Regions from separate parts of the Ruegeria sp. CDSC054 genome, predicted to be linked through region 3. Evidence: riboswitches for the same ligand, from Rfam matches in the RefSeq annotation. Region 3 holds a riboswitch; each other region holds the start of a gene.
What was found. A riboswitch is a leader RNA that binds a small molecule or an ion and turns the genes downstream of it on or off. The one in region 3 is predicted to bind cobalamin.

Region 1: another riboswitch for cobalamin. It lies ahead of AC2FGC_RS22445 (metal ABC transporter ATP-binding protein); the one in region 3 lies ahead of AC2FGC_RS12715 (DUF1636 family protein).
Region 2: another riboswitch for cobalamin. It lies ahead of AC2FGC_RS15595 (hypothetical protein); the one in region 3 lies ahead of AC2FGC_RS12715 (DUF1636 family protein).

The regions. Positions count from the first base shown of each region.
Region 1 covers NZ_JBXWOA010000019.1:39,425-49,967, forward strand. The annotation lists gene AC2FGC_RS22440 (acyltransferase family protein) at 775-2,520, opposite strand; cobalamin riboswitch at 2,829-3,039, shown strand; gene AC2FGC_RS22445 (metal ABC transporter ATP-binding protein) at 3,269-4,027, shown strand; gene AC2FGC_RS22450 (metal ABC transporter permease) at 4,020-4,922, shown strand; gene AC2FGC_RS22455 (metal ABC transporter solute-binding protein, Zn/Mn family) at 4,919-5,818, shown strand; gene AC2FGC_RS22460 (hypothetical protein) at 5,899-6,141, opposite strand; gene AC2FGC_RS22465 (LysR family transcriptional regulator) at 6,328-7,239, opposite strand; gene AC2FGC_RS22470 (TRAP transporter substrate-binding protein) at 7,410-8,426, shown strand; gene AC2FGC_RS22475 (TRAP transporter small permease) at 8,496-9,032, shown strand; gene AC2FGC_RS22480 (TRAP transporter large permease) at 9,050-10,390, shown strand; gene AC2FGC_RS22485 (universal stress protein) at 10,408-10,543, shown strand, end outside.
Region 2 covers NZ_JBXWOA010000008.1:46,291-56,833, forward strand. The annotation lists gene AC2FGC_RS15550 (c-type cytochrome) at 77-583, opposite strand; gene AC2FGC_RS15555 (prephenate dehydratase) at 703-1,536, shown strand; gene AC2FGC_RS15560 (GNAT family N-acetyltransferase) at 1,549-2,016, opposite strand; gene AC2FGC_RS15565 (SRPBCC family protein) at 2,043-2,510, opposite strand; gene nudC (NAD(+) diphosphatase) at 2,551-3,531, opposite strand; gene AC2FGC_RS15575 (bifunctional 2',3'-cyclic-nucleotide 2'-phosphodiesterase/3'-nucleotidase) at 3,739-5,568, shown strand; RNA gene ffs (signal recognition particle sRNA small type) at 5,608-5,706, shown strand; gene rsgA (ribosome small subunit-dependent GTPase A) at 5,865-6,893, shown strand; gene AC2FGC_RS15590 (alpha/beta hydrolase family protein) at 6,902-7,759, opposite strand; cobalamin riboswitch at 7,904-8,123, shown strand; gene AC2FGC_RS15595 (hypothetical protein) at 8,208-8,615, shown strand; gene AC2FGC_RS15600 (protein-tyrosine phosphatase family protein) at 8,623-9,120, opposite strand; gene AC2FGC_RS15605 (DNA polymerase III subunit gamma/tau) at 9,278-10,543, shown strand, end outside.
Region 3 covers NZ_JBXWOA010000005.1:214,243-224,785, reverse strand. The annotation lists gene AC2FGC_RS12745 (SnoaL-like domain-containing protein) at 199-576, opposite strand; gene AC2FGC_RS12740 (formate/nitrite transporter family protein) at 1,033-1,818, opposite strand; gene AC2FGC_RS12735 (universal stress protein) at 2,168-2,614, opposite strand; gene AC2FGC_RS12730 (hypothetical protein) at 2,883-3,368, shown strand; gene AC2FGC_RS12725 (flavodoxin domain-containing protein) at 3,503-3,943, shown strand; gene AC2FGC_RS12720 (hypothetical protein) at 4,890-5,846, shown strand; cobalamin riboswitch at 6,829-7,038, shown strand; gene AC2FGC_RS12715 (DUF1636 family protein) at 7,122-7,511, shown strand; gene cobW (cobalamin biosynthesis protein CobW) at 7,508-8,563, shown strand; gene cobN (cobaltochelatase subunit CobN) at 8,567-10,543, shown strand, end outside.

The DNA.
Region 1 (10,543 bases), on a different contig from region 3:
TGGTATCCTGCTCCCGCAACCAAACTTTAAGGTCGGATATCAAATACTTAGCCTCGCATAACGCGAGGCTTTTTGCGTTAGGTCCAAACTGACTGGAAGCATTGTGGAAGCAACAGGATACAGTTGTGAGTGTGGGTATACCTCCGAAAGGGATTTGAAACGCGAATTGTCCAGAATTTTTCACAGTGCATGGCTGTCCTTGAACCGCTCAAACCCAAAGCGGGATGTAGGTATAAAGTAACGAATGCGGCCCAACGCGTCTGTAAACGCGACTCCGATGATGTCGTGCATGTCCTGCCAGTTTCACATCTCGAAGCGGTTGCGGAGTTGCTTAGAGCCCAATCGCATCTCAAATCGCCAGATTTGACTTGCTACCCGGTCGGTCAGGTCAAGGGGCGGTTTTGCTGGTGACGTTTAGGGACACAGAGCCAAATTCAAGGACGCAATGCCCTGCCGCTGGGTTGTTTGGCGATGTTTGGGAGAAGAATGTGGGGGCTTTTGCTCCCTAAGTGCCTCCGGTGGGGCAGCATTTGCTTTGGGGCCGGGCCGCCGTCGTGACGGAAGTACTGTTACATCCGGTGCGCATTTCCCTGATCTAAACTTCGGATGACCGCAAACGCCGGGGGTACTCGGATCGAGACTATTGTCGGGAGGCTGGGGAAATGGCACCGCCCGGCAACTCGATTTGGAAGAAGGCCATCGCTCTCCTTTTAGACTTTAAAGCCGCACATATCTGTTTCTTTTGATCAGGACAGAACATGCGCAGACCCAGCGTTAGAAAAAGATCTCAAACGCTGGATGGTCTTTCATCAATAAAGCAAAGAATTGGGCTCCGGCTTGGGTAATATGCACTCGGTCCGCAGAAATAATGTCTCCATTTTGATCGAAAACATGGATCTGATTCCCATTTGTGGTCGCGTAGCTGATGATATCGACATACAAACCAGCCGGTATGACCGACGCATTCTGCCTGTTTGCCTCAACTATTTCTTCGAATACCTTAGTCGTATAGTTTGGCCGACCATACCTGGGCAGTAAGGTGAATGCATTGAGACTATAACCAAAGTGTTTGGGGCCGACGAAGACGATATTGTGTTGCGCGGCATGCCCGTTTTCAAGAAAGAGTTTGCAAGCGCCGGAAAGGTTGACGATTGGCAAGAAAGTCGCGTCAGCATTTTGTATCAAAGATTTTGTGTCATCGTCCCAAAGCCTGGGCTCGCAAACATTGAGTGCGTCGCGATAAATTAGATTTGCATCCTTCATTATGCCCATCTCAATGAGAATATTCGCAAAATCACGGGCCTGACTGTTCCCGACAATCAAAATGTTGATGCCGCTGTTCGTATCAAACTTTTCTGCGTCGTACTGGCTGATGCGGTGATTATACCCAATGTGCATCCCCGCTGCGACCTCTCGATCCGTGTCGAAAACGCGTGTAGGGAAGCCTTGTCCGAGATACAGCGAAAGCCCAACAGCACACAGCGTTGCGGTCACTGCGGTGCACGAAACAACAAGGCGTGAAAGAGAGATCGCGTTTTTGTTGCGGAACGGTTGTTCGACAAAACGCCAGGTCAGATAGGGCAAAAGGAATGCAAATGGTATCAAGCTGGCAAGAAAATACGGGCTGGGTTCTTCAAAGCTAGCAATGCGCGCAAATGCGAAAATTGGTTGGTGCCAGAGATACAGGCTGTAGCTGATCAGGCCAATGCCAACCAGAATTCTGATGCTCGGCAGTTTGGCGACAAAAGTGCCTTCCTTTGCATAGAGGAGAACGAGCAAAGACCCGACGACCGGAACGGCTGTCAGGTATGACGGGTGTTGCATGGTCCCGTCAAAGATCACCATAGATGCAATCACCGCAATAAGGCCAAGTAGCGAAAGACTGTTGCTCGCTCTAACCTTGCGCCTATTTTCCCAACAGGCCCCCAATGCACCGAATCCGAGTTCCCAGGCGCGTGTATGCAGAAGATAAAATGTGCTCTCCGGGTGGGTTTGAACCAACAGTACGCTCGCCAGGAAACTGGACCCGATGATAGCCCAAACCAGCAGATCCGTTCTGTGTTTAAGTACCGGGTACAGGGCCATAAGCAAAAGCGGAAAAACTATGTAAAACTGTTCTTCAACTGCCAGGCTCCATGCGTGAACCAGAGGTTTGAACTCGGACGCGAGGTCCCAGTATCCACTTGTTAGCGTGAGAAGAACATTATTCAGAGAGAACATCGTGGCCACGACACTCTGGCCGAAGTTTTCCAGTGGATCGGGCAGCATGGTAAACCAAGCGATAGGAATACACACCAGTACGACGACACTCAGGGCAGGCAAGATCCGTCGGGCCCGACGCTCGTAGAACTTCAAAAGAAAGAAGCTATTTTTTCCAAGATCATCAAGGATAATAGAGGTTATTAGATATCCGCTGATAACGAAGAAAACGTCTACGCCTAAAAAACCTCCACTGAACAGGCTTATGCCGGAATGAAAAAGAACCACTGGTAAAACTGCAATGCTGCGAAGGCCATCAATTTCTTTCCGTTACAGCATTTAATCAAAACCCACTCTTGTATTTTGTGCTCGGGCCTGTGAGCTTTCGAAGCGCATCTGTCGTCAAGAGTGTGTCGAGGAACTTTGAGCCGCCGCAGCCAATCGAACAAAGTATTGGCAGGTTTATGCGTTCCGGTCGTTGCAAGACCCAGGCTGAAAACTTCTGAGTGAGCCCCGCGAAGTCACTGCCATTGCTAGCACCCTTATCGTAGAATTTTTTTGGCTGATTGGAGCCTGGTACAAATTGCCATCACCGATTGGTTCGCGCTCTTGTCGAATCAAATCAATTCGTATTTGGTCCACGTGATGGTTCCCGACTGTATTCTGCGGTCAGGGATAAAAGGGAATACGGTGCGGTTCTGTGAAAAGACCAATTCCGTGACTGCCCCCGCAACTGTAGGCGGCGAGCGACCCGAGATCGTCCACTGGGCAATAGCCTGGGAAGGATCGGGATAGCTTTGACCCGCAAGTCAGGAGACCTGCCATCCGAAATTTATGAACCTGGGCGGGGTGTCCCAGAGGGAGATGACAATGTTTCAAGCGGTCCGTACCGTGCACGAACTTGCGCTCGCTTTGCCCCTGTCCGAACACAGGAGGCGTTGCCGTTGTCATTGCAAAAAGCTGACACCCAAAGGGGTAAGTGCTTGACGGAATTTAGTGTTCCGGTGCTGGTCACGGGGGCTCTGGCGCTGTCGGCGATCTTGTGGCTCGCGATTTACGCGGTGATTTGATGTCGGCCGTTTTACAAATCCGAGATCTGACGTTGGGCTACCGCGACCTGACATTGTTTCACCGCCTCTCCATGGATATCGCGTCCGGGACAACCCTGGCCGTTCTTGGTGCGAACGGGTCGGGCAAGAGCACATTTGTAAAGATGCTGCTGGGCTTGATGGATCCGCTTTCGGGCAGTTTGACTTGGCCGCAGGGCCGTCCTGGTGACATCGGGTACCTGGCGCAGATGACCGAGTTCGACCGCCGATTTCCCATCCGTGTGAGGGATCTTGCCGCGATGGGTGCTTGGCGCGGGTTTGGTTATCGTACCGGGCTGGACGCCGCGGCACGTGACCGGATGGCCGCCGCGCTGGATGAGGCCGGGGTACTGGATATCGCTGACCGGCCTCTGCATATGCTATCGGGCGGGCAACTGCAGCGCGCGCTGTTCGCACGGGTTATCATGCAGGACGCGCCGCTGATCCTGCTGGATGAACCGTTTGCCGCCGTCGACCAAAGTACTGAGGCGCATCTGCTGTCGATTATACGCCGATGGCGCGATGAGGGGCGCGCGGTGGTTTTGGTGGTGCACGATCTTTCCTCGGTACTGGACTATTGCAGCCACGCGCTGCTTTTGGGCGGGCAAGAGGCGACCCATGGACCGGTGAATGACGTTCTGACACCAGACCGGCTGGTTGCACAAGGATACCTCTCGGAAAGTCAGGCGTCCTGGATGTTCCGTGGCACCCATTCAACAGCGGAGCACGCCAATGTATGACCTGATCGTCGAAATGTGGAGCTTTGCCTTCATGCGTCGCGCTTTTGTGGCAACCACGGTTTTGTCGGCTTCGGTCGCGCCGGTGGGGGCATTTCTTGTTCTGCGTCGCCTATCGCTGGCTGGTGAGGCCATGGCCCACGCGATTACCCCGGGCATCGTCATCGGCTTTGTCACGGCGGGCTTGTCAGTCATGTCACTGCTGGTCGGAGGGCTTATCGCGGGTGTTGGCGTCGCCATTTTGACCGCCTTTCTCGCACGCCGGACGATCCTGCGCAGCGATGCCAGCCTTGCCTCGCTGTATCTGATCGCACTGGCGGTGGGTATCTTTATTCTGTCTGCAGCAGGGTCCGCAGTCCCATTAAAAAGCTTCCTGTTCGGATCAATCCTTGGGATCGACGACGCGTCGATGATCCTTGTCGGAGGGGTGGCGACGGTAACATTGTTGGCATTCGCCGTTCTGCTTCGTCCGCTGATTGTCAGCACCTGTGATCCGGTTTTCTTCGAAACGCAGACGCGCCGACCGTGGTTGGTAGATCAGGGTTTTATGCTGCTGTTGGTTCTGAACCTGCTGGCCGCGTTCAAAACACTGGGAACGTTGATGGCCGTTGGCTTGATGATCCTGCCCGCAACTGCGGCGCGCTATTGGGCCAGTACGATCACCGGGCAACTGGTCCTGGGCTTTGTGTTTGCCTTGTCCAGTTGCTGGATCGGCCTGACCCTGTCCTACTTGTTCCCGGACACGCCGTCCGGCCCGGCGATCGTTTTGGTTGCCGGTGGGTTCTTTCTGTTCTCGGCTATTTTCGGTCCCCTTGGTTTTGGCAGACGGATGCGCAAACCGTCTGTTTCCAAAGACATCCCCATTGCCCAAATTCAACAAGAAGAGAGAGCACAATGACTCTTGTAAAGTCACTCTACGCCGGCATTGCCTCTGTGTCGTTTGCTTTGGCTGCATTGCCGGCCGTTGCGGCAGAAGACAACGTCAAGATCGTCGCTAGCTTTTCGATCCTCGGCGACATGGTCGAAGAGGTCGTGGGCGATCTGGCCACGGTTACGACAATCGTGGGCCCGGATGCGGATGCGCATGTGTATCAGCCTTCGGTTGCAGATGCGAAGGCCGTTGCCCGGGCGGATATCATCTTTGTCAACGGTCTGGGCTTTGAGACATGGTCCGATACCCTAATCGCTGAATCGGGCACTGACGCAACCGTGCACGTTGCCACCGACGGCATCACGCCTGTCACAGTCGAGGGCAAAATCGACCCCCACGCCTGGAATTCGCTGTCGAATGGCATGATTTACGTGACCAATGTCGCCGACGTGATGACAGAGGCGATGCCCGAGCACGCCGAAGAAATCGCTGCCAATGCCGCGGTCTATATCGCGCAGCTTGAGGCGCTGGATGTAGAAACCAAGGCAAAGCTGGCAGGTCTGCCCGCCAATCGCCGCACGGTTGTGACCGCACATGACGCATTTGGATATTTGGCAGACGCCTACGGCCTGACTTTCCTTGCGCCGGTTGGCATCGACACCGAAGCAGAGCCATCAGCCAAGGATCTTGCTGTTCTGATTGACCAACTGAAGGCGGATGGTGCTGCCGCGTTGTTTGTTGAAAACATCACAAGCCCCACTTTGATTCAGCAGATCTCGGATGAAACCGGAATCGTGATTGGTGGACGGCTGTTCTCGGACGCCTTGTCGGAACGGGGTAGCCCTGCCACCAGCTACCTTGCGATGTTCCAGCACAATCTGAACACTCTGCTGAATACACTTGGGAACGCAACCGCAAGCTAATTGGTCTTCAGGCACGAGGCGGTGCTTGATCCGCCGCCTCATACGGTGCTTTGGAACACTGGGTTTTGGGAAAACGTCGCTTAGTCCGGCTTCCAGCCGTCTTCGTATTCTCCCAAAGTACGGGAAAGATCCAATAGCGAGGCGAAAAATCTTGCGTAAACGTCCCGTGACATCATCGTCTTGTTGTCATCCAACACCTGCAAAAGATCGACAACGCCCGAGGCAAAGGCGTCATAGACCAACTGGTCCGCAGGCGTGGGGTCCAAGGTCCATATGTCGTGCGTGTTATAATACCCTGCGGGTTGGGGGTCGTCGTCTATCATGTGTCCGCCTCATTTTGATGCCGCACATGTAAGTGAGAGGAAGGCGAACGCTAGTGATGTGGCGGAAAGTCACAAGTATTTGGCGGTACAAAAAACGCGACCCCAACCTTGCGTTTCAGTGCTGATAGGAAGTGAAAAGCTTCGCTTCGACCACAACCGGCATGCATTGTGTCGACCGAGAAGTTGTCAGGGTTTCGAATGTTCGCTCTGCAATACTTCCAGAAACAGTTTGGTCACCCGCGTCGGTTCAGGTTGCTTTCTGGTCACTGCAGCAAACCGGGTTCGATATTGCGTTTCGCCTGGCAACACCATCCGCATTTTTTCCTGGTCCACAAAATCCTGCGCAAGATGATCAGGCAAATAACCTATGTATCGCCCCGACAGGATAAGTATGGCCAGCGCCTGCTCGCTTTGAACTTTTGCTGAACGTTGAAAGCCCAGTTGCTGACCGACAATGAGGTTCGGAGAGTTCACGCTGAGCCCAACATAATTGTACCTGAGTAGGTCACTGGTCCTGAGTTCCCGGTCCGGTATTTCGAACAGGGGGTGTTCCCGGCCGCAATACAGGAACATGTTCTCGCCATATAACGGCGCATAGTTCAGACTTGTCGAAGGGCGATGCAGCGCAATAATTCCGATGTCGAGCTGACCGCTGATAACCATGGTTTCGATCACGTTTGGCGGCTCAAGAGACAATTCGATCTGAACCGAGGGGGCGGCTTCGTTGAACCGATGAATGGCGCGGGCAAGCCGGGAATCCGGGTTTGATGCACATTGATCAAACAGCGAAATGCGGATCGTTCCCCCCAACTGTTCCTTGATCTCGCTGACCTCGTTTCGAAATTGCGACACGGACACAAGCAGGTGATCTGCTGCCTGCAGCACTTTTGCGCCGTCTTCTGTTAAGGCAAACCCCGCAGGCCCGCGTGTGCACAGTTTTAAGCCCAATCGCAGTTCCAGGTCGGTAATATGTTTGGAAATCGTCGATTTGCCGATATTCAGCTCAACTTCGGCTGCAGACAGTCCACCACTTTCCACAACCGTCTTGAAAACGCGCAGCAATCGGATGTCGCTGTCGCCGATGCGTGAGGCAACCATTTTGCTCCCAATTCGTAAGGTTTGATATATATGAAACCTATCGCGCAAAGAAAGGCAACATAGAAACACATTTCACAAGCTACTCTGAAAAAGCCGAGGCAGAATCGGACTGGCCATCTCTCCCCAGGTCAGCGCGCACCTCGAAACATGATAAAACTGGGAGGACATCTATGTCATTCATCAAAAAGCTTGGCACCATGACTGCTGCCGTTTCGGTCGCAGCCCTGATGGTAGCGGGCGCAGCCGACGCGAAAAACTTTAAGATCGCTGTTGGCGATAGTGCGGGCAGCGCACAAGAAGCCCTCGGATTGGCTTTCGTTAAGGCACTCGAAGAAAAATCGGGTGGCGAACACACAGCTACACTGTTTCTGAACGGTCAGCTGGGTTCCGAGCAGGACACCGTCAACGAGGCCGCAATCGGCACGCTGGACATGTCGCTGCTGGCGATCAACAACATCACGCCGTTCTCGCCTTCGGTTGGTGTGTTCACTCTGCCTTATGTGATCCTGTCCCTGGAAGATGCTGAAAAGCTGACCCAAGGCCCGATCGGTCAGGAACTGGTGGAAAACACCATTCGTGACGCAGGTGTGCGCATCATCGGCTGGACCTACACAGGTTTCCGCCGCCTGACCAACTCGAAAAAGCCCGTCAGCTCGGTTGCTGACCTGCAGGACCTGATCATCCGCGTTCCCAAGAACGAGATCATGATCGAAACGTACAAGTCCTGGGGCATCAACCCGACTCCGATGGCATGGTCCGAGACCTTCACCGGTCTGCAAACCAAAGTCGTCGACGGTCAGGACAACCCTTACCTGACGATCAACGCAATGAAGTTCTACGAGGTCCAGAACCACGTGACCAACCTGCGTTACATCTTCTCGATCGAACCGCTGATCGTTTCGGAATCTGTTTTCCAGGGTCTGAGCGAAGAAGATCAGAAGATCATTCTGGAAGCCGGTCAGGAAGCAACTCAGATTTCCGCGCAGTTCCTGCGTGACTCTGAAGCTGCGATCAAAGAAGAGCTGACCGAAAAAGGCATGGCAATCATCGATCCTGAGAACGATGAAGCCGAGTTCATCGAACTGGCAACCGGTGCCGTATGGCCGCAGTTCTACGAATCCATCGGTGGTGTCGAAAAACTGAACACGGTCCTTGAGGCCATCGGTCGCGAGCCCGTCCAGCAATAATCGCCAAAGAGCGAAAAGGAAAAGAGCGCTTCGGCGCTCTTTTCATCTCAGGGAGGAGGGAATTCCGAAATGTTCTGGAAATTTCTGGACAATATCGAAAGTATCATCTGCCGGATCCTGTTATCCGGCTTCGTCTGTCTGCTGTTTGCACAGATCATAGCGCGTGAAGTCTTCGGCTTTTCGGTCAGTTGGATCGAAGAACTGTCAGTCTACATGTTCGTCTGGTTTGTCTACTTTGGCGCCAGCTATGCGGCATTGAAAGGCGCGCATAACCGGGTGACCTTCCAGTTCAAGTTCCTGCCCGAACGCTACATCAAGTATATTGAGGCTTTTGCCGATCTCTTCTGGCTCTTTTTCAACGTCTACTTCCTGTATCTGGCGACGGACTTTGTCTTCAACAAGATGAACAAGTTCTGGAAATCCCAGACCCTGGGTATCGAGATGAAGTATGTCTACATGGTTCTGCCTCTGGCCTTTGCGTTGATGACCGTGCGCATCATTCAGGTGAACTATCGCCGCCTGATCAAAGGTGAAGACATCCATGATCCTGACCAGATCGACCTTGATGAAATCAAAGCTGCCACCGAAGCAGCCAAGCACGACTGAGGCAGGGAGGAAAAACCATGGAATCCGAAATCGTCACAATCCTATTTGGATCGTTTCTTCTACTGCTGCTCATCGGCGCTCCGATCACGGTTGCGCTGGGTGTGGCATCGCTGTTCTCGTTCCTTTACCTGGGCGAAAACCCAATCAAGTTCGTGCAGATTGCATTTACCTCGGTGGGTGCGTTCCCACTGATGGCGCTGCCTGCATTTATTCTGGCGGGGGCTCTTATGGAGGCCGCCGGTATCTCAAAACGCCTAATCAATGTTGCGGAAAGTCTGGCTGGTCCATTCACCGGCGGTATTTCGGCTGCAACGGTTATGGCCTGTCTGTTCTTTGGCGCCATTTCGGGCTCGGGCCCGGCAACAACCGCGGCCGTGGGGATGCTGATGATCCCAGCAATGATCGACCGTGGCTATGAGCGCGGCTATGCCTCTGCTATTACCGCTTCTTCTGGCGGCCTCGGGATTATTATTCCTCCCTCCATCCCGATGGTGATCTTCGGCATTGCCGCGCTCGGTATGGCGCCGCCTGTTGAAGCGGTCGAGAAATTCGGGACCTTTCAGTCGGTTTCGATCTCGAAACTGTTCATCGCGGGTTTCGTTCCGGCCTTCCTGATCGCCACCAGCTTGCTGATCCTGAACTACTTCATGTCGAAAAAGCGCGGCTACAAAGGCGTTGCCGAAGGCTGGTCGATGCGTCACGTGGCTTGCGAAATGTACCGTGGGTTCTGGTCGCTGATGGCCCCACTGGTGATCCTGGGCGGTATCTATACCGGCTTCTTCACCCCGACCGAAGCTGCGATTGTCGCGATCTTCTATACCCTGGTCGTTGGCGTCGTCATCTACCGTGAACTTACTTGGCAGTCGCTGTTCCAGTCGCTTGAAGCCACAACCTGGCTGACGGGGCGTGTTCTGCTGATCCTGTTCACCGCAACCGTGTTCGGCCGCCTTCTGGTGGAAAACCAGATCCCTGCGATCATCGCGGACTCGATGCTCAGTTTTACCGACAACCTCTATGTGATTTGGGCGCTGATCATCTTCTTCCTGCTGTTCGTCGGCATGTTCATGGAGACGCTGGCCACGATCCTGATCCTGGTTCCGGTGATGCTGCCGGTGGCCTATTCGGTTGGCATCGACCCGATCCACTTTGGTGTGGTGATGGTCTGTACGCTGGGTATCGGTTTCCAGACACCGCCACTGGGTGAGAACCTGTTCATCGCATCGGGTATTTCGAATATCACGATCGAGCAGATCTCGTTGCGCGCATTGCCCTTTGCGGCGGCCAATACCATCGCGATCTTCATCATTGCGTTCTTCCCTGAGCTGTCGCTATGGCTGCCCAGGCTGTTGGGCTACTGACCTGAAAGGATAATGTTATGAAACAAATGGTGACAAATATCCTGTTCGCGACCGACTTGTCGGAGAACTCGGGTCACGCCATGCGCAATGCGGCCAGCATTGCCATGGCAACAGGGGCGGAAATTCACGTCCTGCACGTGAACGAGCCCCTGT
Region 2 (10,543 bases), on a different contig from region 3:
GAAGATTTACTTAGACAAAAAATAAAGCCGCTGCACGGGGCAGCGGCTTTTGAATGCGTCAAAACTGAGCGAAAGATCAGTTGATGGTCTGCAGATAGGCAATCAGGTCGGCCCGTTCCTGCGGTTTTTTCAGACCAGCAAAGCTCATTGTGGTGCCCGAGATATAAGAGCTTGGGCGGGTCAGGAATGCGTCCAGTGCTTCAGGAGTCCAGTTGCCGCCATGCGCCTGCATAGAGGCCGAATAGCCGCCAAAGCCTTTCGCAGATGCAACCGGACGGTCCACAATCGCGAAGAGGTACGGGCCAGTACCGTTAGCACCGTCTTCCAGCTTGTGGCACGCGGTGCACTTGCGGAATACGCGGGCGCCTTTGTCCGGGTCGGCGGCGGCCAGCATGTCTTCGAACACCACTTCTTCGCCGTCAGCGCTTTCACCAGAGCTTTCGGTTTCGATAATATACGAGGCCGTCTCACCATGCCCATCCGCATGGTAAAGCACTTCGGCACCCCATTTGGCCAGAAGCAGCACCAGGAAGGTGCCAAACAGGCCTGCTGCGGCCTTGGTAACTGTCATCGTGTCGAACATTGATCGCGAGTCCATTTCAGCTGTCTGCGGGGTGTCTAAGGCTTCCCCTGACAAGAGGCAAGGTATAGACACCGCGACTAAACGCCCAATTATCGAACTTGTTGCACGGAATCGACCAAATGACCAAACGTATTGCATTTCAGGGAGAACCCGGCGCCTACAGCCACGAGGCCTGCCGTAATGCCCGCCCCGATATGGAGGCCCTGCCCTGCCGGACTTTCGAAGATGTGATCGAATCGGTGCGCGCAGGTGAGGCTGAACTGGCGATGTTGCCGGTGGAAAACACGACCTATGGGCGCGTCGCCGATATCCACCGTTTGCTTCCCCACAGCGGGTTGCACATCATCGAAGAAGCATTCGTGCGCGTTCACATCAACCTTCTTGCCGTACCGGGTGCAAAGCTTGAGGACGTAACTGAGGCACACTCGCACCTGGTTCTTTTGCCGCAATGCGCCGGGTTTTTGAAAGAACACAACATCAAAGGACGTGTCGGCCCCGACAACGCGCGGGCGGCCCGCGAGGTCTCGGAACAAGGCGAGGTGCATTCAGCAGCATTGGCCAGCGAGTTGGCCGGCGAAATCTACGGCTTGAACGTACTTGCCCGGCACATTGAAGACCGCGACAACAACACCACGCGCTTTTTGGTGATGTCAGAGCAGGCCGACATGTCGCGCCGGGGTGAGCACGGCATGATCACCAGTTTTGTTTTTCAGGTGCGCAACATTCCGGCCGCGCTATACAAGGCGATGGGTGGGTTTGCGACCAACGGCATCAACATGACCAAGCTGGAAAGCTACATGGTCGATGGTTCGTTCACCGCGACCCAGTTTTATGCCGATATCGTGGGCCACCCGGACGACCGGAACGTTCAGCTGGCGATGGAAGAGCTGGAACATTTCACCACGAATGTCGAGATTTTGGGCGTCTACCCAGCGGCTCAACCGCGCGGCTGAAGGGACCCCGGCTCAAGTCACGGTGAAGCTTTTGCACAGGCCTCCCTCGTGCTGCCGGTAATCCACAAAGCCCATCGCCGAATAATAGGCCAATCCTTCGGCGTTTGTGGCCGAAATGGTCGCATCAATGGCCGGTAGGCCACTTTCCCGTGCCGCCAAGAGCGTCGCACGAAACAAGGCACGCCCGACACCGCGCCGTGCGGCAGACGGGCGAATATGCGTTCCAATGACGCCCCACCCGACCGGAGCACCATATGGGTTGTTTTCGACCGCCCATTTCAGTGATTGAAACCCCAGGATCTGTTCCCCTTGAACAGCGACTGAACATCTGATCCGGTCGGGGTCGGCCACGTAATACTCGCGGGCAAAATCAACGTCGCAGCGCTTATTACGCTTTCCGGCCGCTGCGATGTCCTGCAGTACCTCTGAGATACCTTGGGCATCCGTCAACACCGCCTCACGAACAATAAAGCTATCCATCTTGTTCCCACCAAGGCATTGGGTAATCAGCCACCATGAATGTGGCGTTGTTCCAATTCCCGTGCGAACTCGGTCAGGCGCAACTGAAACTGTCGGCGAAACCGGGATTGCCCAAGCCGGAGCGATTGTAACAGCAGCCGCGCAGGCAGGGATTTGGCTGACAGGGACATATCAACACTAAGACGCGTGCGACGCTGCGACAGGGCCAAAAGCTCGATCGTGGTGATGCCGTTCATCCCCTTGCTTGCCGCTTCGAACCGCATCAGCGAAGGCGGGTCGCATTCGGCCATCTGCACGGAAATCTGACGTGGCTTTCCGCGCAACCTGAATTCTGTTTCCCAACTGGTGCCCGGAACAACGCCCAATTCGCCCGAAATCCGCCGGACCTCGATCCCGCGCCGCATTGCGATCCGTTCGAATCGGTCAAAGTCGGCCACCATTTCGAACACCGAGTTGATGGGAGCTTCGATATCTTCGCGCACTGTAAACTGCATTGTGGTTCGGGGTTCTCTCGCTTTTCAGAACAGTATTTTGTCAGTCCAACGTATCGGCAAGCCAGTTTTGCAAAAGAAAATGCGCAATCGCTCCCTTGCGGGCTGGCAGCAGAACGGGGTGTTCGCCGGCAAAGGCCTCCATCATCTCGGATTTGGTAACCCACATCGCATCTTCGATTTCAATCGGGTCGATGGTGATATCGCGCGACAACGCCTCACCGGCGCAGCCGAACATCAACGAGGCTGGAAACGGCCAGGGTTGGCTGGAGAGGTAACGGACCTCACCCACGGGCACTCCGGCTTCTTCCATCACTTCGCGTCGGACTGCAGCCTCAAGCGTTTCACCCGGCTCAACAAACCCTGCCAACAGCGAATACATCCCTTCTGGCCAGCCCGGCGAACGCCCCATCAGAACTGAATCGCGATGGGTAATCAACATGATGACGACCGGATCGGTACGTGGAAAATGCTGTCCACCACAGGACGGACAACTGCGCTGCCACCCCGCCTGCGCAAGTTCACTGGCTGCGCCGCACCGGGCGCAAAACCGATGCGTTTCGTGCCATGCAGTCACCGCCTTGGCCGAGGCCGCCAGTTCGGCGTCACGCGTCGACAAACGGGTCATGATCCGACGCAGTTCGGCAAAGACATGGCCGTGGGGCAAGTCCGGGTGCTGTTGCTCTGACTTATCGATAAAGCCTCCGACACCGGACACGTCCAACCCATCAGCCGTCCAGTCCGAGATATCAAAGGCAAACACAGGCGCGTCGTCTGACAGCCCCAGGAATACAGGCTGCTCGACAGAACCTCCTAGCCCGGTTTCGACCAGCTTGTGTGACATCGCGATCAGCCCCAACTGATCCAGCGCCTCACCCTGAACCAATACCTTACCGCGCCACAAGAGCAGGCATTTTGCATTGGGATGCACCCGCGCCCCCGCGACCGCATCAGCGTCCCCGCGAATATGCGCCGCACGATCCAGCCCCGAGCTACCAAACGTCACATTTTCCGCATTTTTCATAAGTTATCCTTAGGCTTGTCCGCACAGGGCTGCCATGTCGGCCAATCAGTTGCAACGGTGTTTCACCTCCAAAATCACAGGTCGCCATCGAATGAACACAGCTAAGCCTTGCAATTCACTGTGATTAATCTTTTTGTTGAAAATAACTAAGACAAAACTGCCAAAAGTAGAAATTTGAAACCTTCCCCTTCTCTGCCATCGCAGACCGTGCAGATCCGAATACTGGCCACCACGGATCTTCATATGAACTTGAGGGGTTTTGATTACTATTCTGACACCCCTGAACCCACAATCGGCCTGGCTCGAACCGCCAGCCTGATCCGTGAAGCCCGAACTGAGGCGCAGGCGGAAGGCTCGGTTGTGTTACTTTTTGACAATGGCGATTCGCTGCAGGGAACTCCGGTTGGGGACCTGGCCGCCGAGCAAACTGATAAGCCGCATGCGCTGATGCAGGCCCTTGGCGCGCTAGAGTATGATGCGATCGGGTTAGGCAATCATGATTTCGGGTTCGAAGGGAACATACTGGATCGCATACTTTCACAGGCCCCCTGCCCGGTGGTTTGCAGCAATGTTCATCGCCCGGGCGCCAACGAAGTCTGGCAGGATCAGGCAGTTCTAACCCGCCGGGTTGAGGTCGCGGGGCACCAAGCCTCGCTAACCGTCGGCGTCTTCTCGGTGGTTCCGCCGCAGACCCGGAATTGGGAATCTCATCGGCTGGGTAATGACGTCCGGATAGACGACATTCTGACCTGCGCGCGCATTAAAGTGTCAGAGCTTCGATCCCACGGCTGCGACGTGATCATCGCGCTAGCCCATACAGGGCTGGGGTACGTCGACCCCGCGCCCGATCTTGAAAACGCGATAATCCCCCTTGCCGCGATTGAGGGCATTGACGCCATCATCGCCGGGCACACGCATCTGACCCTGCCGGGGAAGTCACACGCTGGGCTGGAACACGTCGATGCCACTGGCGGTATGGTGCATGGCACACCTGTTGTCATGCCGGGATCTGCCGGATCTCATCTTGGCGTGATTGATCTGACGCTGACTGCCACGACGGAAAAGGGTTGGTCGGTCGCGGCTCATCGCACTGAACTGCGCCCGGTCTCAGGTGCTGACCCGGCGGCCGAAGACCCGCTGTTGGTAGCGATGTTTTCAGATGTGCATTCCGCAACACGAAAACGGGCCGCGGAACCGATTGGGCATACGGATCAGAGCCTGCACAGCTATTTCAGCTTTTGCGCCAAGGATCGAGGGCTTGCGATGGTGGCCGCAGCACAGGCTTCGACCGTGCGCCAGATCCTGAAGGGCACACCCCATGAAGCGACACCATTGCTGTCTGCCGTAGCGCCTTCGAAATTCGGTGGTCGCGCCGGGCCTCGCTTTTACTCGGACATTCCTGCGGGCGTAATGCGCATGCGCCACGTGGCCGATCTGAACATCTTTCCAAACGAACTTCGTTCGGTCGCGGTGTCAGGAGAGCACATCAGAGATTGGCTTGAAATGTCTGCGGGCGTTTTCAATCAGGTGAAACCCGGCGCGCAAACTGAATTGGTCAATCCTGATCGAGCCGGACACAATTTCGATGTTCTGTTCGGGCTAAGCTACGTGATCGACCTCAGCGTACCGCCTCGGTTCGATGCGGAAGGGCGACTGGTAAATCCGGCATACCGGCGCATCTCAGATCTTCGTTTCCAAGGCCACGCGGTGACGGCCGAACACCGCTTTGTCGTTGCACTGAACAATTACCGCGCCAGCGGCGGTGGACATTTTCCGTTCATACAAGACGCCGAAGTCATCAACGTTCCAGCCTTGCCGATCCAACACGCATTGAAGGGCTACCTGACCGGTGCAATGCCCACAGAATCGCTGGAACAAGGTCCCTGCCCATTCCGTTTTGCGCCCATGCCGGGGTCCTCTGTCCTGTTGAAGACCGGTCCAAAGGCACAGTGTCACCTCGCGGACATCGCAGAGTTTAGCGCAAAGCTGGCTGGCACGGATGCCGAAGGGTTTTTGCGCATTCAACTCACACTGTGACGGGTTGTCATTTCTGCGTGTCTTCCCTATATCGATTTTCGAGAGGTTGGCGCGGGCGAGCGCCTCGCCAACCTGGTCAGGTCCGGAAGGAAGCAGCCACAACGAGCCCCGCTTGGGTCGATGTCCAACCTCTCACTTACTTGAACCGCTAGCCACAGGAGGGCTTTTATGATTGTAGCAAAAACCCTTTGGGCAGAGCGTTTCTGAGGCCGACCCTCACACCTGCCTGAACACATCACCGCTGATTGCGCGACCGCCATCCAGACGGCTTGCTGTACCTGAACACAGGCAGAACAATGTCCTTTACACTTTCGGACCTGGGATGGTCCTCACACTTTGCCGCCCAACATGCGGCCAATCCTTCGTGCGTTCCCTTTCGCATCACAGCCGTTCACCGTGATCGTCTGATCGGTGCAAACATCAACGGTGAAACACCTCTGCTCACCCTGGCCCAGCCGACGGGCGACTTCGCCGTCGGCGACTGGGTATTGGCGGATGATCATAACCGCGTTCAACAGCTGCTGGAACGCCGCAGCCTTTTGAAACGCCGCGCCGCCGGAACTGGGGCCGAGGCCCAGTTGATCGCCGCCAATGTGGATGTGCTGTTCATCGTCAGTTCCTGCAATGCCGACTTCAATCTGGCCCGGCTGGAACGGTATTTGGCTTTGGCACATCAGGCCGGGTGCTATCCGGTCGTCATACTAACCAAGGCCGATACCTGCACCGATCCTGATAAATACTCCAAAGCGGCCGTGTCGCTGTCTCCGTTTCTGACCGTGCTGGCAATCAATGCTTTGGATGCCATGGACGTTCAGCAAGTTCTGTCCTGGTGCCCCACCGGGCAGACCGCTGCACTGGTCGGCTCATCCGGTGTCGGCAAGACAACATTGGTCAACGCCATGACGGGCCTGGATGAGGCAACCTCCGGCATTCGCGAGGACGACGCGCGCGGGCGGCACACGACAACTGCCCGCGCGTTGCATCCGATGCAGAACGGAGGCTGGTTGATCGATACACCCGGCATGCGGGCTTTGCGGTTGCTGGATGCACAAGATGGCGTCGATGAGGTCTTTTCCGACATTCTTGAATTGGCTCAGACCTGCCGCTTTTCCGATTGTCAGCATCAGGCCGAGCCGAGCTGCGCCGTGCAGGATGCGATTTCCAACGGAACACTGGACGCTGAGCGGTTAGAGCGCTGGCGAAAGCTGCGGCGCGAGGATGAGAGGAACTCGGAAACCGTGGCGCAGTCTCGTGCGCGCGACAAGGCCTTTGGTAAGATGGTACGATCGGTGATGCAGGACAAGAAATCCCGAAAAAAGCTGTAAGTACCGGCTCAGGCGATTAACCGGGGCCATATGGCCGCATTTCGGCGCGCAAATGCGCCGATGTGACCGACCCCGGCCAATCCAAAGTCTTTCGGCGACAACTGATGCCGGCGGGCTTTGGGACCGTAAAGATCGGCCAGGCGCCAAACCGCGTTCGGGGGCACCACCTGATCATCGTCCATTGTGAACAGATCGACGGGTGTTTCCGACGCAGCCCAACGGGCGTCTGGAAGGCTTTTGCCGATATCCGGCACGTAGCTCAGCGCAGCGGTGCACCATTTGCGCCACTGCCAGTAGACACGTGCCGGAAGGTCCGAGCCGAACCCAAGTGCCTTGCCCGGCAGGTATCCCAATGCCTTAACCAGCAATGGCGGGTGGGCATACCAGAACATTGTCGCCAGTGCGCGATACGGCCAGGGGTGGTCGGATACCGTCACCAAACCTGAACAGACACAGATCATCCGGTCGATCTGCTCAATATCGGGCTGAATTGGCCCCAGCATTCCACCCACCGAATGGCCAATGCTCCACTGTTGCGCGACAGGAAACCTGCGCCGCATTTCAGTGCGGGCAGCGGGCATGTCGATCAACGCCCAATCGGCCATCGTGGCCTGCGAATCGCGCAGACGCCCCTTTAGAGAGTGGCCAAAATCGCGATAGTCATAGGTCAGACAGGCCATACCCTGTTCTTCCACCAGCCACCGCGCAAAATGCTGGTAATAGTCGCGCGGTACGCCTGTGGCTGCATGGACTACAACCGCCACATCAGGTGCCGAGGCAGGCATATACAGCCGTGCCGACAGTTCGGCCTCTCCGGCAGAAAACGTGAAATCTTCGGTCAAAACGACCGGAGTGTTGTCCAACATGGTGCCCTCGCAAGCATCTGAACTATTCGGTTCACATATGGCATATCGGCGCTTTTGCGCGACTAGAGTCAACAGATTTTCAAAGTGACCAAGCGTCCACTTGAACGATGGAAAACAGCCCGCTTGACTCAAGCCACCTACAACCGCTAGCGATGAGGTGATGGTTCTCGTCCTTATATTGGGGCGGGATGAAAAGGGAACTCGGTGCGGTCCAGCCCGGCAATGCCGGAACGGACCAAGGCCGCGACTGCCCCCGCAACTGTAAGCGGTAAGCAATGCCGAAAAACCACTGGCCGAAAGGCTGGGAAGGTCGGCAAAGCAATGACCCGCAAGTCAGGAGACCTGCCATCAAAGTAAAAACCGAAACTCGGGCGGGGTGTCCGGGCAGGTCTTCAGTTGACTGAAACACCTGTTCCACGTCCCCCGCTCACCGCGCGGAGGGCGCATTATGATCTGGAAGACAACGACCCACGAGTTCACCGCCACCCTGTGCCAGAAAACGGGGAAAACCTGCCCCGCATTGGCACAAATGGCTCGGGCCTTGGCCGAGGCGATGGCAACAGCACAACCAATGACGACCAGCGAATTTGAGGTGGACGGTTCCAGCGAACTGACCCATTGCGGCGAGGGCTGCACGGCTCGGTTTCGCGCTAGCCCGTCCCGGATCAGGGTCTATTGCGGCGCGAACGCAGACGACTCGGCAGATATGTTGGACGACTACGCCGATATGATGTTCAGCCCTGAATTCGCCACTCTGCCAACAGGTGTATTGACCGCCTTGCCTTGCGCAATGCTCGAGGCATCGGCACTTGCGCCGCGACCGTCACAGCACATCGTGCAGCAAGCAACAGCCTGATTTTGCTTCACCGATCGCTCTGGGTCGGCTTCATGGCCCAGGCCATCTGCTCATCCGTTTCCACCGCGCAGGGTCGAGCCAAGCGTAACCGGATTAGCGCGTGGTTTGGGTCTTCACCGCTTTCCACCATGAGCCTAAGCGCGACCATCCCCGACCGCCCACAACCGCCCCGGCAATGCACCAGCACGCGTCCACCCTCGGACAGCACCTGCCGGGCGGCTGCGCTGGCTTGAGGCCAAAGAGTTTCGATTGGCAGGGGCGGCGTGCCAAAATCCTCGATCGGAAGATGCACCCAGGTCGCGGGTCTGCTTTGAACGTCTCTACCAAAACTGCCTGCACCGACCTGCTGCATCTCGGCCTCAGTGGTCATTGAAATCACCAGATCAGGGTTCCAGTCCTGTATCACCCTCAGATCATCCACATACCCGCCGCCGCCGCCAGGCAAGGGGGACAACGCCAAAGTGCCTGAGCCAACAGGCAGTGCGTAGATTGCAAATTTTGCCAAAGCTTATGCTCCTACTGCCACCGGCTTACCAGGTTTTGACAGCCGGTTTATCCCGCTTACAGACGCAGTCCAAACCGAAATTCCACGAAGCCTGCTGTGGACGCGAGCGGCCCGGGTCTCTACGCTACATTTCTGACACGAATCTGACAGAGCAGACATGACCGAAACGCCCAGCCCCGCCTATCAGGTTCTTGCCCGCAAGTACCGCCCCGAAACCTTTGCAGATCTGGTTGGACAGGACGCAATGGTGCGCACGCTAAAAAATGCGTTCGAAGCGGATCGGATCGCGCAAGCCTTCATCATGACCGGCATTCGCGGTACAGGTAAAACCACCACTGCCCGGATTATCGCCAAAGGTATGAACTGCATCGGTCCCGATGGTGAAGGCAAACCAACGACCGAACCTTGTGGCCAGTGCGAGCATTGCATTGCCATCATGGAAGGACGCCATGTCGACGTGATGGAGATGGACGCCGCCAGCCGGACCGGTGTGAACGACATTCGCGAGATTATCGACAGTGTCCGATATCGTGCCGCCAGTGCGCGCTACAAGATCTATATCATCGACGAAGTTCACATGCTGTCGACCAGCGCCTTCAATGCCCTGCTCAAAACGCTTGAAGAACCGCCCGAGCACGTAAAATTCATCTTTGCGACGACCGAGATTCGCAAAGTTCCAGTGACAGTGCTGTCACGATGCCAGCGGTTTGACCTGCGCCGGATCGAACCCGAAGACATGATTGGCCTTCTCAACAAGATCGCAGCGGCTGAGAATGCGCAGATCGCAGAAGACGCGCTTGCTTTGATCACGCGCGCGGCCGAAGGGTCTGCCCGCGATGCAACATCGCTGTTGGATCAAGCGATTTCACATGGTGCCGGGGAAACCAGCGTCGATCAGGTTCGGGCAATGCTGGGCCTTGCAGATCGCGGGCGCGTGCTGGATCTGATGGACATGATCCTGCGCGGTGATGCGGCTGGAGCATTGACCGAGTTGAGCGGCCAGTATGCCGAAGGGGCCGATCCGCTGGCCGTTCTGCGCGATCTGGCCGAGATCACCCATTGGGTTTCCGTGGTCAAAATCACGCCCGATGCCGCCGATGACCCCACCGTCTCACCGGATGAACGTGCGCGTGGTCAACAGATGGCCGAGGCGCTGCCAATGCGGGTGTTGACGCGCATGTGGCAGATGTTGCTGAAAGCGCTGGAGGAGGTCTCCGCAGCACCCAACGCGATGATGGCCGCCGAAATGGCAATCATTCGTCTGACCCATGTGGCCGATTTACCAAGCCCCGAAGAACTTATCAAACGACTACAGGATGCACCTCCCCCCCCACCAAGCGGGGGACCTGGCGGTGGTGTGGCTGTGCCAACTCATGCACCTACGCAGGCGACATCCTCTACGCATCTCTCGGCCCAGCGCGGG
Region 3 (10,543 bases):
TCAATGGCTCAAAGCGGATTTCACGGCGTGACTTTCGATTTCGGTTGCGCCGAACTGACGGAATTGTTGCGCATGGGCAAGCATCACGCGGTCGAGACAAATGCCCAATTGTCCATCCGTGGAGTCAAAGCACTTACAAGTCACGCTTCCAGCGTGCGGATGAAACCAACACTGCGTCAGTATTGCGGGTTGCCGCTCCTACTTCGGCAACATGAAGAACTCTTCCAGTACAATCTTTCTGTCTGCTACCGAATAAACTGCAATCTCGCTCAAGGCGATACGTTGTCCAGTTTCCTTCTGCTTTACGTCAGCCTTATATCGCACACTGAAGCGGTTTGGGGGATGAACATAGGGGCCATCGACGTCGAATTTGATGATTTCATGAGTTGCCAGCCAATCCTCTCTTTTCCCTTTGATAGCATCACGGCCTTTGGTGATGCGAAACTGTCGAACCGGAGGCACAACCGCTTCTATGGATTGAGCGTTCTCGGCATACATTTCATCAACATTTGCAAGGCCCCTGCGATCACGCATTGCCTGAACAAGTGTTCTTCCAATCTCGACTAATTCTTCCATGATAGCCCTCATTTTAGGCATCAACTGTATCACATCTTGCCTTTTCCAATCTTGACGAGGATCAATGAATTTAGATGTTGGCGAAGAATCCAGTTTGGGAACGAGAGGGCAACTAGTGCAGTGGCAAAGAACGGCCCAATTCCCGGCACCGTCATTAACCAATGTGCCATCTCCTTGCCTCGTGGTCGGTGAGTTACCTCCGCATCCAACTCATATCTGACTGATCAACCGGCTCGCATCCCAATCAGCGGACTTAAGCAAGCCTGTGCCGCTTCCCCTCGTGGTGCACCATCATGCGACAACCGATATCGAACACGAAGACAACCATGCTCCCGGCATCTAGACTATTAAGTGCAGGAAAAGCTTGATCTGGGCTGCACAATTAGACAACGTCTTCAAAACCAACTGAAACCGATCGTTTTGCTCTGGCGGGCGCTGTGATCGAAGAAGTGGGTCTTACCGTCTATTAGCGCCAAGATAAGCAAACCAGTAGGCCAAGGCGACTCCTCCCGCCCCGCCGACAATGTTGCCCAGAGTAACCCACAATAGATTGGTCGCCGCTGAGAAAACCGGAACAGTTGCCCCCGCTGCCCAACCCTGCGGGAAGAAAAACATGTTCGCAATCGAATGCTCGAGCCCCAGCAACACAAAAGCAGTGACGGGCCACAAAACGGCCAGAACCTTGCCGGCGACGCTGCGGGCGGCAAAGGACAGCCAAACAGCAAGGCATACCAACCCGTTGCACAGTGCGCCACGGGCGAAGGCCTCCATCGGTTCCAACCCCGCTTTGGCATCGGCTATCACCACGGCGGTATTGCCCATCGGCCCCTCGAGCAGGCCGGTCAGAGAGAAGGCCAATGCAAGCCCGAGGGCGCCCGCGAAGTTTCCGGCATAGACGATGCCCCAGCTTCGAAACAGCAGTCGCAGCGGTATCTTGCGGTCGACCGCTGCGATCACCATCAAAACATTTCCGGTGAACAATTCTGCACCACCTGCGATCACCAGGATAAGGCCCAGGGAAAACACCGCGCCACCCAGAACGCGGATCGGCCCCGCAGCGCTGTCTGCGCCAGTAACCGCCATCGTATAGGCCGCTGCGCCAAACCCTATGAATGCCCCAGCCAGCATCGCAAGAACGAACATGGGTGCCATTGGCAACTTTGCCTTTGTGACCCCAGCAGTCTCAACTAATGTCGCAATTTCAGAGGGTTTATGAGCGTCGAACAGGGACGGGGTGTTCATGTCGGGCTCCAAAGTTAACACGGATCTACGTATCAGGGATTGTACAGCCTATCTTCTGACCTTGAACCAAAGCACAAATAAAAAGGGGAAGTTTATCTATTCCACCACAGTTCGGGTCGTTTCGCCTAACACAGTTTGGTCGCCGGTCATCACCACAGGCACCCATGACCTCGGTTTCAGCATCCGTTTTCGTGTCACCGTCATGAAGCAGTGGATGTCAGACTCCGTTTTCACGGCCGGGAGTTCAGCATCACGGAGTAGCCATCGAACCTTAGTTTTGTCACGAGGCTTCAATGTTGAGCTTATTGATCGTCATCGTTTTTGTGCCGATTGGGACCAAGTTTGAAATTTAGGCAACGGTCAAAACCGCACAAGTGGCATTCCGACTGATGCCTTGAGAGGTGCTCCCTTGAATCAGGCTACCAATGCTTCCCAGTCCGCGGCGGCCCGTCACAATTAGGTCAGCTTTGCATTGCTCGGCGCATGCGATGATCTCGTCGACCGGATCACCGCGTTGGGTATGTGTTTGCGAAACTGTCTGATTGTATTCTTTGGCAATCTCTTTACCCGCGGAAATGATCTTGTCTGCTGCCTGCTGAACCTCTTCGTCTGAAGGCATTGTCGTGACGGCGTGATAGCCAGCAACCGCGCCCATTGCGAAAGCCACGGTTTGCGGCTGAGGTGTATGGACAAGGTGAATTTGAGAGCCATATTTGCTTGAGATATCACAGGCAACGCGTAGAGCTGCTTCTGACGCCTCTGATCCATCCAAGCCAACCACAATTATTTTGAACATGTCGCACTCCCTCCTTTGTGAGGGTCAGTATGGGTGAACTTGCAGCAACTAGCATTGACTCAAATCAACACTTTTCGCTGCAAATTCGAGCGTATTCGTCCGTCCATTTCCAGAAGATTCACGGTAACAGAACCAACTTTGATAATTGTTGGAGTTGCAAACGGGTCAACCCAAAGGGGCAACAGAGCATGTCTATTGCGAAAAACCTCCCGCAAACGCTGCTTTTTCAATGGGTATCAATTTAGCCCAACGATAAAGATCAAGGGTAATGGCGAGAAAAATTGCTACTATGGACGTGCGTTTCAGTTCGTTTGGCGAGGACGGCGGATTGCTTACGACACGAAATTCAATCTTATTCCAGAGGAAAACAACGATGCCTTCCTCTTCGCCTTGGGTTCGCCCAGTTGCAATAGCCGCAGCACTCTTTGGTCTTCTTACCATTTTCTCCGGCGGAACGGCTCTATTTGGGGGTGCTGCTGCCAAAACCGCAGTGGGAGATGCGGTACCATTCGTGCTTTGGTTCAATTTTCTGGCTGGATTTGTCTATTTGATTGGCGCATTCGCAATCTACAAATCCACATTCTGGGCACAACGCATTGCCTGGTTGATTGGCTTATCTACACTATTGGTGTTTGCTGTTCTAATATTAGTGGCTCTTAGTGGCACGCCATTTGAATGGCGAACCGTCGGTGCAATGACCATACGCACTGGATTTTGGCTTGCCATAGCTTTTGTGCTTTCCAGAACAGTATGAGCCAGTCATTTCGACGTCGCGCCTTTACCCAGATTGCTTAAAGAGACCGGCATTTTTGATTGAAATCAAAGGCCGTGGCGAAGAGTTTCGGCATAGTAAGTTAGCTGTTTAGACCGGTTTGCGGGAGCGTCATTATGACAGTACTTATTGCCTACGGAACTATTGAAGGTCAGACCGCCAAGATTTCGCGCTTTATCAACAAAGTCACATTAGGGGCAGGATACGAAACTAGGCTGATCGATATCGACCAACTGGCAGGTCCAGTGTCTTTGGAAGATGTAGACCACGTTATCCTTGCGGCTCCCGTCCATGAACGCCGGCACCCCAAGCCGTTCGAGGAGTTTTTAGAAAGGCACCATGACGCATTATCCTCGCGAAAATCACTTTTGCTTTCCGTCAGTCTAAAAGCTGCTTTTCAGAAAGGTCAGGAGGACGCGCGGGACTATCTTACCGAAATGCTGATGCGGACGAAATTCGAACCAGACGCGACCGCCTTGGTCGCTGGTGCCGTACGGCCTGATAATTACGGGTATTTTGAAAGAGAGATCGTCCAACACGTTGTCATGCTAGGCTAGAAGATTGATCCACGAGATGGCTTGAGAGAATTCACTGATTGGGATGCGTTGAAAACAACAGTAACAGCATTCCTGGACGATTAGGTCTGCCGTCACCTCGGAGAGCATCGAACCAATGACAGAGTTCGGCCGGCCTTTCACTGACTCGGATGAGGGCGCTGGCGTTATCCTTATATCGAGTATCAACGCCAGATCAGGTGTACGATTGCCCAACTGCGTTTAACCTATGCCTCAACTCCGCCACAGTTTCCCCCGCGCCCCTATATCAGTTCCCCGCCATTCCCTACCGGGGAGTCGAGACTGGTTATTCGGCCAGGCCGCAGGGGGCCTGACGGCGAATCTAAGAAAATCTCGGGGAGCGCCGGGGAAGCATGGGGAGCCATTCGGGGACCGTTTTGAGGAGGTGACAACAGGGCATTTATTATTAGTATCAATATCTTAAATATAGTTATAAATTTATGGGGAGACTTGGGGATACCCTATAGCGCAGAATGTGAAAAAACGCAGAAATACACTTTTCTAGAATGCTCTAAGGAATCCCCCTCCCCCGCTCCCCGCACTTTGAAAACAGTGCACAACACTGCTGCGTTCATTGCGAAGAATCCGACAGTGTTTGTTCGCCTTCCCTCCCACGTAGTCATCAAAACCGAGCCAAGAACTCATACATTGGTCCACCGAAGAAAATCGCGGGTCCTTCCATGGCATTGTTACGTGGGTTTATTCGCGCCGTGTTCTATTGGCCGGTGCGAAAAAACTCAAAAGTGGGTTTTTGGGTTGGGGTTGTTGTCTTCGGAACAGATTTGCAAGCTTCATCATACCTAGATAGTAACCGCATAGGTTGAAGCTGGAACCAGAAGACGCCCGAGAGCGGCGCCCTAGTAGTCAATTTTATAGTTCATGTCGGAAAGTCTTCGATGCGATATCAACAAAACTAGCTAGGTTTCGAATGCCCAAAGAAGATTTTGCGAGTTTCATTGCCAAGCATCGCTTTAAACCACACGATCTTTTTGCATCCGTCTCAAAGGGTGTTACCACACAGGAGTTTCAATTAGCGAAGTGTTTCTCTCAAGTCGACCTACTGAGATGGGACTTTGGAGACGGTCAGCTCGCCGAGTTAAACCGAGCGCTGACGGTCGCAACATATATTGCAGAAAGCAGCACGGATCATCCAGAGGGTTTCGCCGCATACACTTCAAAGCTGCAAGAGGAATCGTGGAATTACGCATTGCGCTTTTCCCCTTACCATAAAGTTCATACCGCACTGGAGAACTTAGAAAGGGTGCATGCCGCAATGCTGGAAGCAAGCCTTGGTTTGAATGCGGCTACGGCAGGGATGGACACCGTTCTTGAGTTCAAGCGCTCAGATAACTCTGCGTATGCTCGAGAACAATCTAAGGCAACATCCAATCTTTTAACATTCTCTGCGCTTTATGCTTCATACGTAGATGTTTGCAGACGTATCCGAAAATACACCAAGCTGGAAAACAGTGAATCTTACACCCGGGGAATTGGAAGGGTAATCGGGAAGAACTCCGGCGCGCATAGTTTTGCCATGGGTCTAAGGAACTTTATTCTACATCATCATTTGGTGGAGCCTGGCATAACCATTTCGATGGGGGAAAGTCGCACGGTGCGACTGCTACTCGATTCAAACGCTTTGCTTTTCGCAGGTTTCAAGTGGAAAGCGGACGCTCGAGAATACATCCGTTCGGACAAAAAGCTGGATGCACTGAAAACGACCACCACTGTAGTCAAAGACGTTGCTAGACTTGTAAGGTTCCATCGGAAGATCGCAGAGAAACGACTACCGGAGGAAAAGTTCGCTCACGACACTTACCTTCACGAACGAACCAGGTTTAGACACCTCCAGAACGCGACGTTCGATCCGGGAGCAATTGTCTAACGGCGCTCAACTGTTTTAGCACGCGTTGTAAGCCCCAGCATTATGTCGGTGGCTCTAGACAGCTCCATTCCGGATGAAGAATTACGTATACAACTGACTACTCTGGCAAACCGGCATCAGAATCTTTCAAATGAAAAATGGCAATTGTTGCCGACGAAATCGTGCAGCTATTGAAGCAGCGTTTAAGGTATCCGAACACCGGCTCATATCTTGACGGGCGGAAGGTCGAGTGACGGCGCATTCAGGCTGCGACGCGCCTGAAAGCAATCAGCGTTGCTGTGATCATTGCACCAAAATCCACTTGAACCAAAAATCGAGCATCATCCTTGATGGCGTTAAGCCAATGAACAATTTCAACCAACAATCCCGCAACATTCGCAAGCCCACGTACCGATAAAATCTCACTAAACAATTGTTATTTATTAAGAAATTTAATTCCTTTACGCAAGTTCGAAATTGGTACTCGCCTCCACTTCTTTTCAAACACTTAGCTTTCTGCGCTGCTTTCGCAAATCCGGGCGTATACACTTGGGTATCATGTTCCTACTGGCTTCTGGAACAGCATAACCGTCGCCGTTGATGTCCGGGGTTAAATGTCGAAGCGGTTTGAAAGTAATGCCACACGTGCCAAATCTTTTCCCGCGAACAAACGGCGCGACGCACAATGCGACAGTGGTAGAGGGATGTGCTTTGTCTTTGTCGCGCCTTTGCCCGCTTCCTTAATATTGCCCAAAGGTTCGCACAGAACGCGATTGCCCAAGGCGCGCCTGTTGCGATTGCCGGTCCAGCGATTCCGTTTGCACAACCGCACTACCTGATTGCCAAGCCCGGAAGCGCTCAATCATCCGCGGCTGCGGGGCTGTTTTGCTCCTGGCTTCGTGATCGGATCGCATCGGATGCCGCTGACTGACTTCGGCTGGTCGCTTTTCTGACTTAACCGGTTTTCAATCCTCAGTCGTGCTTGACAAGCCCCCTGCCCGTGCCGCATGTCGCATGCGTTGGTGTCCATCCTCGGATGGATGAAAAGGGAATGTGCCAGCGATGTCATCGCCAAGCACAGCCGCCCCCGCGACCGTGACCGGAGAGGGTGCCCAAAGCCACTGGCCCAATAGGCCGGGAAGGCGGGACATCCGACAGGGCAAACGCTCTGACATCCGCAAGCCGGGAGACCTGCCAGCACCCGAAGTTGAAACCGGGCGGGGTGTTCCGGTGTCGGGTCCATGTCGCACACGTGGCCCGCATGAAACCCCGTCCCCCGTACAAAGGATTAGGGGGATGAGAGACGTGACCGAGACCGCACCAGTCGAATTGCTGGTCTGCACGACATGCCGCCGTGGGTTGCCCATCGAAGATGACGCTCAGCGACCCGGCACTTTGCTGCACACAGCGCTTGAACAGGCGGGCTTGCCTGACGGCGTGGACCTGAAGCCGGTGGAATGCCTGTCGAATTGTGATCAGGGATGTTCGATCGTTTTGCGTGGTGGCCCGTCCCGATGGACCTTCGTCTATGAAAACCTCGACGAGGCCGACCATGTCGAGACCATCGTCGAAGGCGTCACCAAATATCTGGCCGCTGAAGACGGTCTGGTGAAATGGCGTGAGCGCCCCGAACATTTCCGCAAAAACTGTGCGGCCCGCATTCCCCCGATTGGAGCCCTGAAATGAGCAATCTTGAAAAACTTCCCGTCACCGTGATCACCGGCTTTCTGGGCTCGGGCAAGACCACGCTGGTCAAGCACCTGATGCAGAACCCGCAGGGCAAGCGTCTGGCTGTGGTCGTCAATGAATTTGGCGATGTTGGCGTCGATGGCGATATCCTGAAATCCTGCGCCATTCCGGATTGCCCGGCGGAAAACATCATGGAACTGGCCAATGGCTGCATCTGCTGCACCGTAGCCGATGACTTCATTCCGACCATCGAGGCACTGATGGCGCTGGAGCCGCGCCCCGATCACATTCTGATTGAAACCTCTGGTCTGGCGCTGCCGAAGCCGCTGCTGAAGGCGTTCGACTGGCCGGATATCCGTTCTAAGATCACCGTTGACGGTGTGATCGCTCTGGCCGATGCCGAGGCCGTCGCCGCCGGGCGCTTCGCTCCGAATGTCGAAGCCGTGGACGCCCAGCGCCTGGCTGACGACTCGATCGACCACGAAACGCCCCTGTCAGAGGTGTTCGAGGATCAGATCTCGTGCGCCGACATCATCCTGCTGACAAAACCCGATCTGGCGGGCGCCGAAGGTGTGGCGAAAGCCAAAGAAGTCATCGCCGCCGAAGCTCCGCGTCCGCTGCCAGTGGTCGAAGTCGCCGAAGGTGCCGTAGACGTGCGCGTCGTGCTGGGGCTGGAAGCGGCCGCCGAGGATGACATGGATGCCCGTCCGTCGCATCACGATGGCCATCACGACCACGAACACGACGATTTCGAAAGCATCATCGTCGAGTTACCTGAACAGACCGACCCGGCCCAACTGGTCGCCAATATCGAACGTCTGGCCAATGAGCTGAACATCCTGCGCGTCAAAGGCTATGCCGCCGTTCAGGGCAAACCCATGCGTCTGCTGGTGCAGGCCGTTGGTGCCCGCGTACGTCACCAGTATGACCGCCCGTGGGAACCCGGTGAAGAGCGCCGTTCGCGTCTGGTGGTCATCGCCGAACACGACGACATCAAAGAGGCCGCGATCCGCGATATCCTCGTGGGCGTGACCGAGGCCGCCGAGTAAGCCATGCACGTCGTCTTCCGCGAAAGCCACGGGCTCGAGGAAACCGAGACCCCGACCGATCTGGGCCAAAGTCCGGCGGATCTGGTGGTGCTGTCCTTTTCGGACAGTGACCTTGGTGCTTTCGCGGCGGGCTGGCATCGCGGTGGCGGGGCCGAAGGGCGAATGCCGACAATGCGGCTGGCCAACCTGACAGCACTGAAACACCCGTTGTCCGTCGACACTTATGTCGAGCAAACGCTCGAGGGCGCCAAGGGCATTCTGATCCGTTTGATCGGCGGCGTGCCTTACTGGTCCTATGGCTTGCAGCAAGTTCTGGCGCTGGCGCAATCCAAGGGGATCGCACTGGCCGTCCTACCTGCCGATGGGCGTGAGGATACGCGGCTGGATGATTACTCCACCCTGCCCGTCTCAACCCTGCGGCGGCTTGCGCATCTGTGTGACACCGGCGGCGAAGTCGCGGCGCAAGCGGCCTTGGCACAAATGGCGCTGGCGGCTGGGCTTTATGCCGGGCCGGTGATGGGCGCAAAGACCTTGCCAAAGTGCGGTGCGTGGTGCCCGGATCGTGGCGTAATCCCGGTCGAAACAGCATTCTCGAGCGACGCGAGGCGTATCCTCGTGACCTTCTACCGGGCTTATCTGACATCTGCAGACACCGCCCCGGTCGCAGCCCTGATCCGCCGATTGCGGGAACGCGGGTTCGAAGCAGTAGGCATGTTCGCCCCCTCGCTAAAAGCACCTGCCGCCGCCGATTGGCTGCGCGGGAACATCGCCGCCATTAAACCGTCGGCCATTATCAACGCCACTTCCTTCTCGGGCAAAGGCGCATCGGGTACATCGCCGCTGGACGCTGCCGATGTTCCGGTGTTTCAGGTTGCTCTCGCAACGTCCCGCCGCAAAGCCTGGGCCGAGGCGGAACGCGGTCTTTCGCCCGCTGATTTGGCTATGCACGTTGTCCTGCCTGAAGTGGACGGGCGAATTTCTGCAGGCATTGCCTCGTTCAAGGAACCGGGCAAGCGTGACCCGCATCTGGAGTATTCACGTTTTGCCCACCGGGCTGAACCGGAACGGATCGAGGCCATCATCGACCGTGTCGTCGGCTGGCTGAACCTGAACGACAAGCCCAAATGGGATCAGGTGCCCGCCTTGGTGCTGTCCACCTATCCCGGCAAGGATTGGCAGATGGCCCATGCGGTGGGCCTCGATGCTTTGGCCTCGGCCGAGGCGATGCTGGCCGACCTGCAAGGCGAAGGGTATGACACCGCTCCTGCCCAGCCGATTTCTGATACGTTGTTGGACGCGCGGATTACGTGGTCGCTTGGCGAATATCTGACTGCGCTAGCAGAATTGCCGGAACAACTGCGCGCAGACCTCGAAATCGTCTGGGGCAAGCCCGAGGATGATCCGGCCTTTGCAGATGGCGCGTTCCACTTCACCGCCCTGCGCCGCGGCAAGGCGTTGGTCGCGTTGCAACCTGAACGCGGCACGCCCGAGTTGCGTGATGACGATTATCATGACCTGTCGCGTACCCCGCGCCACAGCTACGTGGCCTTCTACCTTTGGCTGCGCAAAGGTCTTAGTGCGGATGCGCTGATCCATATCGGCGCGCACGGCACGCTGGAATGGCTGCCCGGCAAGTCGGTCGCGCTGTCCAACGAATGCTGGCCCGAAGCGCTGATCGGCGACCTGCCTGTCATTTACCCCTTCATCGTCAACGACCCTGGCGAGGCCGCGCAGGCCAAGCGCCGGATCGGGGCGGTCACGCTGGGTCATGTCCCACCGCCGATGAGAGAAAGCGGTACCCCGGATCGGATGGTTCGGCTGGAATCGCTGCTGGACGAATTCTCGAACGCAGATGGTCTGGACCCCAAACGTCGCGACCGCCTGCAAGAAGATATCCGGGATGAGGCGCAAGCCATCGGGCTTGAAAGTGACCTGGGTCTCGATCAGGCCACCTGCACGGCCGAGGCGATCACTCGCATC